Regions from separate parts of the Pseudoalteromonas sp. SD03 genome, predicted to be linked through region 3. Evidence: predicted binding sites of a transcription regulator. Region 3 holds the regulator's gene; each other region holds the start of a gene.
What was found. Region 3 encodes FliA, which starts transcription of late flagellar genes. Its sites were predicted from a motif close to CTAAAGNTNNNNNNNNNNNNGCCGATA; they were not measured.

Region 1: a site for FliA is predicted at 1,747-1,773, ahead of ABZP26_RS15095 (DUF5610 domain-containing protein). Genes of this name have one in related genera too.
Region 2: a site for FliA is predicted at 1,686-1,712, ahead of pomA (flagellar motor protein PomA). Genes of this name have one in related genera too.

What each region holds. Positions count from the first base shown of each region.
Region 1 covers NZ_CP162514.1:3,242,903-3,247,192, reverse strand. Annotated here, with positions in the region: gene ABZP26_RS15110 (thiol:disulfide interchange protein DsbA/DsbL) at 1-16, shown strand, start outside; gene ABZP26_RS15105 (DUF523 domain-containing protein) at 79-531, shown strand; gene trmA (tRNA (uridine(54)-C5)-methyltransferase TrmA) at 541-1,638, opposite strand; gene ABZP26_RS15095 (DUF5610 domain-containing protein) at 1,803-2,927, shown strand; gene murI (glutamate racemase) at 2,994-3,782, shown strand; gene ABZP26_RS15085 (RNA-binding protein) at 3,745-4,224, opposite strand.
Region 2 covers NZ_CP162514.1:852,942-857,231, forward strand. Annotated here, with positions in the region: gene dxs (1-deoxy-D-xylulose-5-phosphate synthase) at 1-214, opposite strand, end outside; gene ispA ((2E,6E)-farnesyl diphosphate synthase) at 330-1,217, opposite strand; gene xseB (exodeoxyribonuclease VII small subunit) at 1,220-1,462, opposite strand; gene pomA (flagellar motor protein PomA) at 1,766-2,533, shown strand; gene ABZP26_RS03985 (flagellar motor protein MotB) at 2,536-3,456, shown strand; gene ABZP26_RS03990 (hypothetical protein) at 3,604-4,089, shown strand; gene ABZP26_RS03995 (DNA topoisomerase III) at 4,165-4,290, shown strand, end outside.
Region 3 covers NZ_CP162514.1:2,530,094-2,534,383, forward strand. Annotated here, with positions in the region: gene ABZP26_RS11845 (chemotaxis protein CheA) at 1-438, opposite strand, end outside; gene ABZP26_RS11850 (protein phosphatase CheZ) at 453-1,220, opposite strand; gene cheY (chemotaxis response regulator CheY) at 1,237-1,620, opposite strand; gene ABZP26_RS11860 (RNA polymerase sigma factor FliA) at 1,661-2,371, opposite strand; gene ABZP26_RS11865 (MinD/ParA family protein) at 2,398-3,258, opposite strand; gene flhF (flagellar biosynthesis protein FlhF) at 3,251-4,290, opposite strand, start outside.

The DNA of each region.
Region 1 (4,290 bases), 710 kb from region 3:
CTTAGCAAATAAATAAGTAGTTTAGTGAAATAAAAAAGCTCCGAAAGGAGCTTTTTTATTTGGAGAAGAAAATTCATTATGGAAAAAATTTTAATCTCAAGTTGTTTGTTAGGTTTGCCAGTTCGTTATGATGGTAAAGGACAAACAATATTGCACCCTCAACTTAATTTGTGGCAAAAGCAAAATAGATTAATTGTATTTTGTCCTGAGATTGCTGGTGGTTTACTCGTGCCTAGAGCGCCCGCTGAGATAAAGCAAAATCGAGTTATTACAAATACTGCTGAGGATGTAACAAGTGCATTTGAAGCTGGCGCTAATAAAGCATTAGCCCTTTGTAATAAGCATAATATTCGCTTTGCTTTACTAAAAGAGTCTAGTCCTTCGTGTGGCCGTAATACAATTTATGATGGAAGCCATAGTGGGGTGAAAGTAAAAGGCATGGGGCTGACCGCTAAGTTATTGGTAAAGAATCAAGTTAAAGTATTTAGTGAAGAGCAAATACCAGCACTTATCAAGGCGCTGGTATTATAGTATTAGATTTTATTTTTTCTGTAAAAATACACCAGATTCAATATGGTGTGTGTAAGGGAACTGATCAAATATTGCAAAGCGCTTAACCTCATGGGTTTGCGTTAAGTGTTCAAGGTCACGCTCTAATGTGTCTGGGTTACATGAGATATAAATAATATTTTCATAATTAGCCACTAAGTCACACGTAAGCGTGTCCATGCCTGCTCTAGGCGGGTCGACTAAGATGGTTTGGCAGTTGTAACTACTCAAGTCAATGCCATCTAAGCGAGAGAAAGTACGCTCGCCTTTCATTGCCTGAGTAAACTCTTCGCTCGACATGCGAATAATATCTAAGTTAGTTACTTGGTTTTGAGCAATATTATATTGCGCTGAATGCACCGACGATTTTGATATTTCCGTCGCCAGCACTTTATTAAATGAACCAGCAAGTGCAATAGAAAAGTTTCCATTACCACAATACAGCTCTAGTAAATCATTGTTTAGTGGTTTACATAACTCTTGTGCCCACTCTAACATTTTAATATTCACCTTCGCATTAGGCTGAGTAAAGCTATTTTCTACCTGTTGATAGATTAGCTCTTGGCCATTCACCATTAAGCGCTCAGTAACAAAGTCATCGCCCAATTTTTCTTTTTGCTTACGTGCACGGCCAATAAAGTCAATTTTGTACTGGCTACTTAGCTTTTCCTTTAAGGCATTGATCTCAGTTAACCAGTGTTCATCAAGTGGCTTGTGATATAGCAAGCTCACTAAAATTTCACCACTGAGGGTTGATAAATAATCTATTTGAAATAATTTACGACGTAGTACTTCGCAGCCTTTTAAATTATCAATCATCACCTGCATAATTTCACCTACTAAAGGAGCTGCAGGGTCAAAGGTATCAACACGTATTTTATCTTTTGTTTGTTGATCAAACATAATATGAAACAGATCGTCACCATCGTGCCATACTCTAAATTCTGCACGTTGGCGGTAGTTAATGGGCTCAGAGCTAAATACTTCTAACTGTTTTACACCGAAACGTTGAAATTGCTCTGTAATACGCTGCTCTTTTTCATTTAATTGTGCATCGTACTGCGTGGTATCTATATTTATAACTGCCATTAACGGTATAACCTTATCGTTGAGATCTGTTTATCGGCGCTATTGTAGGGAGCGAAGCGTATTTGTCTAGTTTTGATCAAATATAGTGAGCTTTTTTTGAGCATTTTACTACAGTATAGGCTTACTTGGCCGATATAAGAGTAAGTCTAAATAGGAGTCTTCTCATGAAAATAGGTAACTTTAGTTTTGTTCCAAACAGTAATGCTAATAAATACAATACTAATCAAGCAATGCCACAGCCTAAAATAGACTCGCCACTAACTAGTTATCAGCAACGAGGAAAAGAACTGGCTGCTGCCGTATTAGGTGACAAAATGGCAAAAGAACTAGGTTTGCCGGTCGCTGAAACCAAAAAGGACAAACCACTGTTTGATTTTAATGAAGTCGTTAAAAATGTTTTAGACTTTGTAACAAGCTCGGTAAATAAAGCCAAAGCCAATGGTGCTAATGATGAGAAACTACAAGATATACTTAGCCAGGCACGTAAAGGAGTGCAGACGGGTGTTGATGAGGCTGTGGATGAACTAAAAGGCATGGGGGTATTCAATCAAGACCTTGAAGAGGGTATTGATAAATCAAAAGAGGGTATTTTTAGTGGCCTCGATAAATTTGAGCAGAACTTATTTAACCCACAACCTGCAAGCGTTACTGTTAGCCAGGCGCAATATGTAAGTTTAAGCAATAGTGCTGATTATACATTTACCACAGCAGAAGGTGATGAGGTGAGTATTAGCTTTGCAGATGCTTACCAATCGCAATCATCTAGTCGCTATCAAAAAACAGATGATTCACAATCATTTAGTACGCAATTTTCTGAATCCCGTGAGCTCTCTTTCTTGATGTCAGTAAACGGTGAGCTTAATGAAGACGAGCAGCAAGCCATAAATGATTTAATGGCAGAGTTACAAGATGTCAGTAAAACCTTTTTCAGTGGCGATTTAGATAAAGCATTTGAACAAGCCCAAGAACTCAGTTTAGGGAATGAACAGCTGGTGGCATTCTCAATGGACTTACGTCAAAGCAAAACCGTTGCTGCCATTAAAGAGTATGAACAAATTAAGCCAGCATCAGAAAAAGCCATTGCCGAAACTGTTGCCCCTTTTAATGATGATCTAAAATCGGCTTACTCTAAAGCGCAAACCCTAGGATTAGAAAGTCAGCTATCAGGTATCATTCAATGGCTAAATCAAGATCAACAAGAAATAGATAAACTGGTTGATTACACTAACACCATGTTTGAAAACTTAGATAAATTAAACGCCGCTACTGCAAAGCTAGGCACTGAGTAAAACTACTTTCTTTTACAAAAGCCACATGGCAAACTGCCGTTCTTAGTAAAGAGTAGGAATGGTAGTTTGTCAGCGCACATCATGGTATTTGATTCAGGTATAGGTGGAACCACCGTGCTTGAGCATATTCAGCAAAGCATTCCTCATGCTCAATACAGCTATTTTATGGATAATGCATTATTGCCATATGGCGCACAGTCGCAACAAACCATCATTCATCGCCTATGTGGATTGATTCAATTTATTGAAGATGAGTCACTAAATGTCGACTTAATTGTTATAGCCTGCAATACCGCCTCAACATCAGCGTTAAGTTCGGTACGTCAAATTACCGATATTCCTATTGTTGGGGTAGTACCTGCAATTAAACCCGCAGCGCAATTAACGCAATCAAAGCATATAGGTTTATTGGCAACTCCCGCAACGGTATCAAGCCCGTATACTGATGCACTTATAAAAGAACATGCCTCATCGATAACCACAAGTTTATATAGTAGTGTTGAACTGGTTACTTTGGCAGAGACTCTCTTTTTTACCCAGCACTTAGATATCGATAAGTTGCACACTGAGTTAGACCGATTAAATATTAATAAAGATATCGATGTACTGGTATTAGGCTGTACTCACTTTCCTATTTTAGCTAAACCAATCAGTGATTACTTTAATACGCAAGTACAGTTATTAGACTCTGGTGCGGCCATTGCTAAGCGAGTTAGTTCTTTACTCAAATTAAGTGATAATCAAGCAGGCATAAAAAAGCCGCTGCACTATTATGCAACGGCTGATGTATGTAGTGATAAACTAGCGGTTAAGCAAGTTACACTGTTTGATCCGACTCTGAACGATAAGAGTTAGAATCATCTTCTTGTTTTTGTTTTGCTTCACGTACTTTCAAAGTACGTTGTTGGAACTCACTATCGTTTAGCTTAGCAATTGCATTATCAGCATCTGCTTGTGCCATTTCAACAAAGCCAAAACCGCGACGCTTGCCAGTATTCTTATCTTTTAACAAACGAACGTTAAATACTTTGCCTTGCTCTTCAAATAAAGTACGAACTACACCTTCATTTGCACGATAAGGAAGATTGCCAACATAAAGTGTTTTTGTTTTTACTTCGGCTTCTTCTGTACTTACTGATGACATTGCAGCAATAACAAGTCCACCAATTAATAAACCGGCACCGAATAGAAGTGCAGGGTCTAATGCTAGGCTTGCAAGCGCAAACTTAACGATAACAAAACCAACAACAGCAAGAATAACTGCGAAGATAAAAGATTTTTGATCGGGTAATTTCATTTTTGATCTACCAATAAACAGGAAATAAACATTAATTTAACATTGTGAACTTGCTATCTTAACGTC
Region 2 (4,290 bases), 1.7 Mb from region 3:
CTTCGGGTGTGTTGTATACATAATGTAGTGCAACGGTAAGTTCTACGGTTCCTAAACCAGACGCTAAATGGCCGCTACTTTGCGATACCGAATTGAGTAAATAGTCACGCAATTCATGGCTAAATGCAGGAAGCTTATCTTGTGCTAAGTCTCGCAAGTGGGCTGGTTCGTTCACCAAATCAAGTAATGGATACTTGCTGCTATCAAGTGTCATGGTTTTTTATATATCCTTCGCTAATATTAACCCTCCTCAAAACAAACGAGGTTTAAAAGGCGGCTTAATATTCAGTAATAATTTTATACTAAGAGTTAATACGTTTTAGCTGTATTTAATGGTCACGTTCAATTAAATAGTTAGCCAATGCAGCTAAATCTGTTGTGTCTGCGTCAATGTTAGCTAATGCCTCATGGGCTTGTTGTATTAAATTTTGTGCTTTTTGCTTAGCGCCTAGCATACCTAATAAAGCGGGGTATGTCGCTTTATTCGCTGCAATATCTGACCCTTGTGGCTTGCCTAAAGTAAGCGTATCGCCCTCAACATCTAAAATATCGTCATGAACTTGAAATGCAAGCCCTATAGCGTATCCAAAAGTTGATAAGTTATCTAAAGTTTGTTGGCTTGTATTAGGGGCGCACAGTGCGCCAAGAGTAATCGCACAATTTATTAGCGCACCGGTTTTAAGTTTATGAATGCGTTCTAACTCATCAACAGTAATAACCTTATCGGTTGCTGCAATATCGCGGCCTTGTCCGGCAACCATACCTTGTAACCCCGATGCATGCGCTAGTGCTGCGATCATTTTTAATTGTGCTTCAGTCGAACATTTAAATTTATGCTTAGCAATAAGTTCAAATGCTAAAGTTTGCAGTGCATCTCCAGCTAAAATCGCTTGTGCTTCACCGTATACAATATGACATGTAGGGCGACCACGGCGTAAATCATCATCATCCATAGCAGGTAAGTCGTCATGAACTAATGAATAACTATGAATACATTCAATGGCTGCGGCAAGTACATCTAAATCACGCTTGTCAGCACCGAGTATTTTACCTGTGGTGTACACTAAAAACGGGCGCAGTCTTTTACCACCATTCATTACACTGTAATGTGTGGCTTCTTTTATAGTATTGTCGCTTTCAAGAGGTTGTTCAAAATAAAGGTTGAGCGTATTAGCTACATCATCTTGAGCGAGTTTTATTTGTTCTTTTATGCTCACGATTATTCCATATCGTTATCAAACTGAGTAAGCGGTGCTTTTTCGTCATTACCCATTAATATCGACACCTTTTGCTCAGCTTGTTGAAGTTTGCCTGAAGATGCGCTCGCAAGTGCAATACCGCGCTCAAATTGCTTTAAAGACTGTTCAAGCGATAAATCACCTTGTTCCATTTCACTGACAATTGTTGTTAACTCTTCTAGTGCTTGTTCGAAACTTAAATTTTCAGGTTTTTTAGTCGCCATCTTTATTTTCAACTTACATAATAAATTTAGACGCCAATTTTAGGGGGAATGCTAAACTAGGTCAAAGAATGATATTGTTTTTTGATAGATAAATGCTGTTGATTGGGTTTTATTGCGTTTCAACGTTATTTTTTAAAATTATTAATTTTGATTAATTAGATTGATTACCTATGTTGATCTAAAATATAACTAATCTTAATTTTACCGTTTATCATAAAAATCACTTAAGTATTTCAGTATCTTGCCGATAAACAATTAATAACAACGCTTGCGAAGAAAAAATATAAAACCTTTGGAGGGAATGTGGATTTAGCAACCATTATTGGGATCCTTGGCGCAATTGGCTTAATTGTCATGTCCATGTTTATGAGTAGTAGCGGTGAAGTCGCTATGTTTTACAATACCCCTTCTGTGGTTATTGTATTTGGTGGTTCCCTTTTTATCGTTTTATCTAATTTTACCATGTCGCAATTTCTTGGCATTGGTAAAGTATGTGCAAAAGCGTTTATGTTTAAAATTGAGCCTCCTGAAGCATTAATCGAAAAAGCGGTAGAATTAGCTGACTCTGCTCGAAAAGGCGGGTTTTTAGCCTTAGAAGAAGCCGAAATCCCAAATCCTTTTATGCGCAAAGGCGTTGATATGCTAGTAGATGGACATGATGCTGATGTGGTACGTGCAACATTACAAAAAGATATTTCGTTAACCACCACTCGCCATGAAATGGGGGCAACCTTATTTAAATCATTAGGTGATATTGCACCTGCAATGGGGATGATCGGTACGTTGATAGGCTTAGTGGCTATGCTTTCGAACATGGATGACCCCAAAGCTATCGGACCGGCAATGGCGGTTGCGTTGTTAACCACATTATACGGTGCATTTTTAGCAAACGTTGTAGCCATTCCTATTCAGGTAAAACTTGAACTGCGTAAAGACGAAGAGGCCATGAATCAGCGCTTAATTTTAGATGCAGTATTAGGTATTCAAGACGGGCAAAATCCTAAAGTAATTGAAGGGATCTTGAAAAATTATCTAGCTGAATCAAAACGCGCAGTCAATACTGAGGAATAATTATGTCAGATGAAGAGTGCAAATGCCCACCTCCAGGACTTCCTGCGTGGATGGGAACGTTTGCCGATTTAATGTCATTATTAATGTGCTTTTTCGTACTTTTACTCGCATTTTCTGAAATGGATGTACTTAAATTTAAACAAATTGCAGGCTCAATGAAGTTTGCTTTTGGTGTACAAAATAAAATAGAAGTAAAAGACATTCCAAAAGGGACATCTGTTATTGCTATGGAGTTTACGCCGGGTAAACCTGAGCCAACTCCTATAGAAACCATTCAGCAACAAACGGTTGAAATGACCCAACAAATGCTTGAGTTTCAGGCGGGAGATGAAAGCTCCGCAGGTGGACGTCAAGAGCAACGTGGTGAAAAGCGAGGTGGTGAATCAAGTAGTACCTCAGAGGAAGTTGCTGCAGCTACGGCAGTGTCTGCTGCTGATCAAGAGCAAATAAATGACTTAGTTAAAAAAATTGCGCAACAGCTTGAAAAGCAAATTATTGATGGGGCTATTGAGCTTGAATCTTTAGGGCAGCAAATCATAATTCGTATTAGAGAAAATGGCTCGTTTCCATCGGGGAGTGCATTTTTACAACCACAATTTAAACCTATCATTCAAGATATTGGCCGATTACTTAAAGATGTACCCGGTGAAATTACGGTGTCTGGTCATACGGATGATTTTCAGGTTTCCAACGAGCTTTACATTAATAACTGGGATTTATCATCTAAACGCGCAGTTGCGGTAGCGAGTGAATTACAAAAAGTTCCAGGTTTTGATAAAACCAGAATGATGGTGGTAGGGCGTGCAGAAACTAGGCCCTTAGTGCCGAACGATTCCCGCGAAGATCGAAGACGTAACCGCCGTGTAGAAATATCAATTTTACAAGGCAAGGCAAAAGAGTCAGCGCCAATTGATGTAAGATAGAATGACTTGGCTATGTACCTTTTTTAGCATAGAATGCAACATTCTTAACAAATGTAATGGGGCGAATATGTTGACTAAGTATTGTAGTATGCCTGGTAACGGCGATGGAACTGATGAAGATACAAAAGTTAAGTAAGGTTATTTAGTTTGCCTGAATGGTTTTTGTATTTTGTAAGTATATTAAGCAAAAGCTGGGTTCTTATTTTGAGTCCGGCTATTTTTATATTCTTTATCCTCAAAGATTATTTAGCTCTTAGGTTCGTTGTTATTACTGCCGCTTTTTTCTTATTTGGCACTGTGACCTACTCAAGTTTAATGGCGTTTGATGATGGTATTTATATATACCGTTACCTTGTATGGGCATTAACAGATATTACTTGGATGGCACTTATTGCTTATTGGGGTCTTAAAGATAAAGTGCATTTGTGGCAATGTGTACTTGGGCAGCTTATTGTTATTGGTGCACCCATTCTTCAATTATTTCGCTTAGTTGACCGACACCTTTGGGATTTATCTTATAGCACTGTGATGTATCAAACATTTATGCCTTTAATAAATATTGCCACTGTTGTTGTCTGCTACCTGCCTCTTTTATATCTTTTTGTTAATAAGCGAAATAAAGCTTTAAGTTAGAAACTATAAAAATATCCCCAGTTTTAAACTGATATGCTAAACTACTGTTTATATGAACAGTGTTAGGGTGTGGTTATGAAACTTTATATTGCTGAAAAACCTTCATTAGGACGCGCTATTGCAGATGCGCTTCCAAAACCTCATAAAAAACACGATGGTTATATTGAAGTGGCGAATGGTGATTGTGTGTCTTGGTGCATA
Region 3 (4,290 bases):
AGGAGCTATATCTTCAACCACAGAATCGCCGGCAAGCTCTTCTGCTGTCGGTGGCTGTCCAAGTTTGTGAAGTACTGCAAGTAATTCTGGATCAGCAGGCTCTGGCTGGTCACGATTTTTAATCGTGGCAAACATTTCATTAATGGTATCCAGTGCTTGTAAAATCACATCCATTAATTCAGAGTTAACTGTTCTTACACCTTGGCGCAGTAAATCAAACACATTTTCAGCACCATGACATGCATCAACAAGCTCTGTCATAGCCAAAAAGCCAGCGCCACCCTTTACAGTGTGGAAACCGCGAAATATTGCGTTTAGTAGCTCAGTATCATCTGGGTTGTTTTCCAGTTCTACTAACTGTTCAGATAAAAGCTCAAGGATTTCTCCGGCCTCTACTAAAAAGTCTTGTAAAATATCTTCATCGACTTCAAAGCTCATGCAGTACTCTCCTATTAGAAGCCCAAACTTGATAATAGATCATCAACTTCATCTTGATCAGATACAACATCATTACGCGTTTCTTTATCAATAATAGGCCCTTCGGGACCTGCTAGTGTTTGTGCAACAATGGGATCTTCTATTTTTTCTGGTTGTTCAGTTGGTTCAACCTCACCACCTTGCGCTGCAAATGCAGTTAACAGGTGAATTAAACTTTCTTCAACTTCACGGACAAGTTCAATAACACGGCGAATAACCTGACCGGTTAAATCTTGATAGTCTTGAGCCATCAGCACATTAGTCATCAGCATTTGTAACTCATCGGTTTTGTGATGAGAACTGCTCATAAACTTATCAATACTATGACAAAGTGATTTAAACTCACCAAGCTCTATTTCGCGGTTCATTAAACGATCCCACGTTGGCTTGATATCAGCTATTTCGTCAGCGATTTCTTGTGCTAATGGTAAGCTTGCTTCAACCGCATCCATTGTCTTATTGGCTGCGTTTTCTGTCATTTCCATGACATAGTTAAGGCGTTTTTTTGCGTCAGGGATGGCATCAGTGGTAATGTCTGTTAAACGCGTGTCTAACTCGAAACTTTTTAAAGCTTCGTGCAGTTGACGCGTCAACTTACCCACCTCAGCAAATAACTGTGATTGCTCTTGTGAAGCTGTTTCTAAAATTAACTGATTCGCTTTATCTTGCTCACCATTTTCTAAAAAAACAACTAACTGGCGAGCTTGTTCTAAAGTAATCTGAGGCGCAGCAGGTGCTGACATAAGCCTCTCCCTCTCATTAACCTAAGCGTTCGAACACTTTTTCTAATTTAGTTTTCAATGTACCTGCAGTAAATGGTTTAACAATATAACCATTAACACCTGCTTGGGCCGCAGCAATTATTTGTTCTTTTTTAGCTTCTGCTGTAACCATTAAAACAGGAATATGCTTTAATTTTTCATCAGCTCGAATTGCCCTTAAAAGATCAATACCTTGCATGCCTGGCATATTCCAATCTGTTACAACAAAATCAAACGCTTGATTTTGCAACATAGGCAAAGCAGTTGACCCGTCATCTGCTTCTTGAACATTGGTAAAACCTAAATCGCGCAACAGGTTTTTAATAATACGTCTCATTGTTGAGAAATCATCAACAACAAGAATTTTAATGTTTTTATCCAAAACATCCTCCAGTGAGGCCTGAACCTTTATTTACTTACTTCTAGTTTATCCAGTCATTGATTTTTGCTTTAAGCTTAATCATCGCCTGACCATGTATCTGACTTACACGCGATTCACTTACATCGAGTATATGCCCAATTTCTTTTAAATTCATCTCATCGTTATAGTACAAAGAAAGCACCATTGCATCTTTTTCAGGTAACGACTTTATTGCACTGAGTAAAGACTCATTAAACCGTTCATTTTTAACATTATTGAACGGTTTGTCTAGTGCTAAATCTTGGCCATGAGGTGTAATCACATCGTCATCTATACCAAGGTCTTCAATACCTAACACTTTGCTTACATTTACATCGTTTAAAATATGATGGTACTCATTTAGCGAAATTTCAAGTTTTTCAGCAACTTCACTATCTTTAGGTTCACGGTTTAAACTGTTCTCAAGCGCAACAATAGTTTCTGCAACCAAACGGCTTTTTCTGTGAACTGAACGTGGAACCCAATCGCCTCGGCGCATTTCGTCTATCATCGCACCACGAATACGAATACCGGCAAAGGTTTCAAAGCTTGCGCCTTTGCTTGCATCAAAGTTTTTTGAAGCTTCAATTAAACCAATCATACCCGATTGAATTAAATCATCTAGCTGCACACTTGCCGGTAAACGAGCAATTAAATGGCACGCCACTTTTTTGACTAATGAGGCATGCTTTTCAACAATCATATTTAAATTTTGTGTTGACTGATATCCCATAGCTCTATTCACCGGTATAGTCATTGTTAGTTACTAACTAGTTTCTCAATGAAAAACTCTAAATGACCCGAGGCTTGACTAGGTGTTGGCCACTTAGCAATTTTTGTAGCCAGTGTTTTAAAAGCAATTGCAGCAGGCGACCCAGGAAAAACCTCAACAATTACTTTTTGGCGGCGCGTTGATTTGCGCATATTTTCATCATATGGAACCGTTGCAACCAACTCCATTGATATATCTAAAAATCGGTCGGTAACCTTTGAAAGTTTTGCAAACAATTCCTGCCCTTCGCGTAAACTACGCACCATATTGGCAACAATTTTAAATTTATAAACGCCGTGCTCACGGCTAAGTACTTTAATTAAAGCATAGGCATCGGTAATTGATGTAGGCTCATCACATACCACCACAACCACATCTTGCGCTGCGCGAGAAAAACTCAGCACCATATCGGAAATACCCGCAGCGGTATCAACAATTAAAATATCAAAGTCGGTGTTAAGTTCACTAAATGCACGAATAAGTCCAGCGTGCTCTGAGGGTGATAACTCAACCATACTTTGCGAACCCGATGTTGCAGGCACTATTTTTATGCCTGCGGGACCTTCGACTAAAATATCATCAAGTTCACATTCGCCCGATAAAACATGAGATAAATTACGCTCAACGCGCAGTCCAAGCATCACATCACAATTCGCTAATCCTAAATCAGCATCTAGTACAAGCACACGTTTGCCTTGTTGGCCTAACGCGATTGCCGTGTTAAGGGATACGTTCGTTTTACCCACTCCACCTTTGCCGCCGGTGACAGCGATAACTTTTACGCCGTTATTATTATTCTTGCTCATTTTGCGAAGGCCGCTTGCTTGATCTAAAACTGTGTTAATCATACATCTCTACTGTGCTCGACGCCACTGATTGGTGTCGTGATTGTTGTGCTTTTATTCTTTTTAAATACAATTGCTCAGCTTTTTTTACTAGTTTTTCGGCATTTGCCACTCTAATATCTTCTGGTACTCGCTGACCGTTAGTAAGATACCCTATTGGGAGACGATTTTGAATCGCAATACTAATAATCTCACCTAAACTCAATGACTCATCAAGTTTAGTAAAAATACATCCGCTTAGCTGTACTTTTTTAAAGTGCCTTACTGTTTCTTGTAATACATTAATTTGCGCCGTCGCACTTAATACTAAATAACTACGTATATCAACACGCTGATTACGCATTAAGGTGTTTAACTGCTCGGTTAAGCGTAAATCACGTTGACTCATTCCCGCTGTATCAATTAAGACTAGACGTTTATTTCGTAAATGGTATAAAACTTCTGCTAATTCATTTGCATCTTTAACTTGTTTAACGCCACAACCTATAATACGACCATACGTTGCTAGCTGCTCATAAGCACCAATACGGTAAGTATCGGTAGTAATAAGCGCTACTTTATCGGCACCGTATTTTTGTGCACCCAATGCTGCCAGTTTTGCAACTGTGGTGGTTTTACCCACGCCTGTAGGCCCGACTAACGCAAAAACACCGCCTTGGCGAAGTATTTCGTTGTTCGTAGTTTGCATTTGATCTTCAACCATATTCAATAAAGCTTTCCAGCCTTGTTGGCGAGACACATCGTCTGGTACAAAACATGCCATTTGCTCAGCAACATTTTTCTCTATCCCCATACCGACTAAGCGGTCAATCATACATGCACGGGTCGGGTCGCGACGTGCCATATCTTGCTGCATTAAACCTGATACTTGGTGCTCTAATAGTTGACGAATTGCGTTCATTTCTTCACGCATTGTGCTGATGTCACTGGATTCTTTATGCATTGTTTGCTGACGCGGTGCGCTAGGTGAATCTAAATCGTCAAAGCCACTGTCTAAATCGTCAAAACCTAAGCTATCGGCTTGGGTGCGAGGGC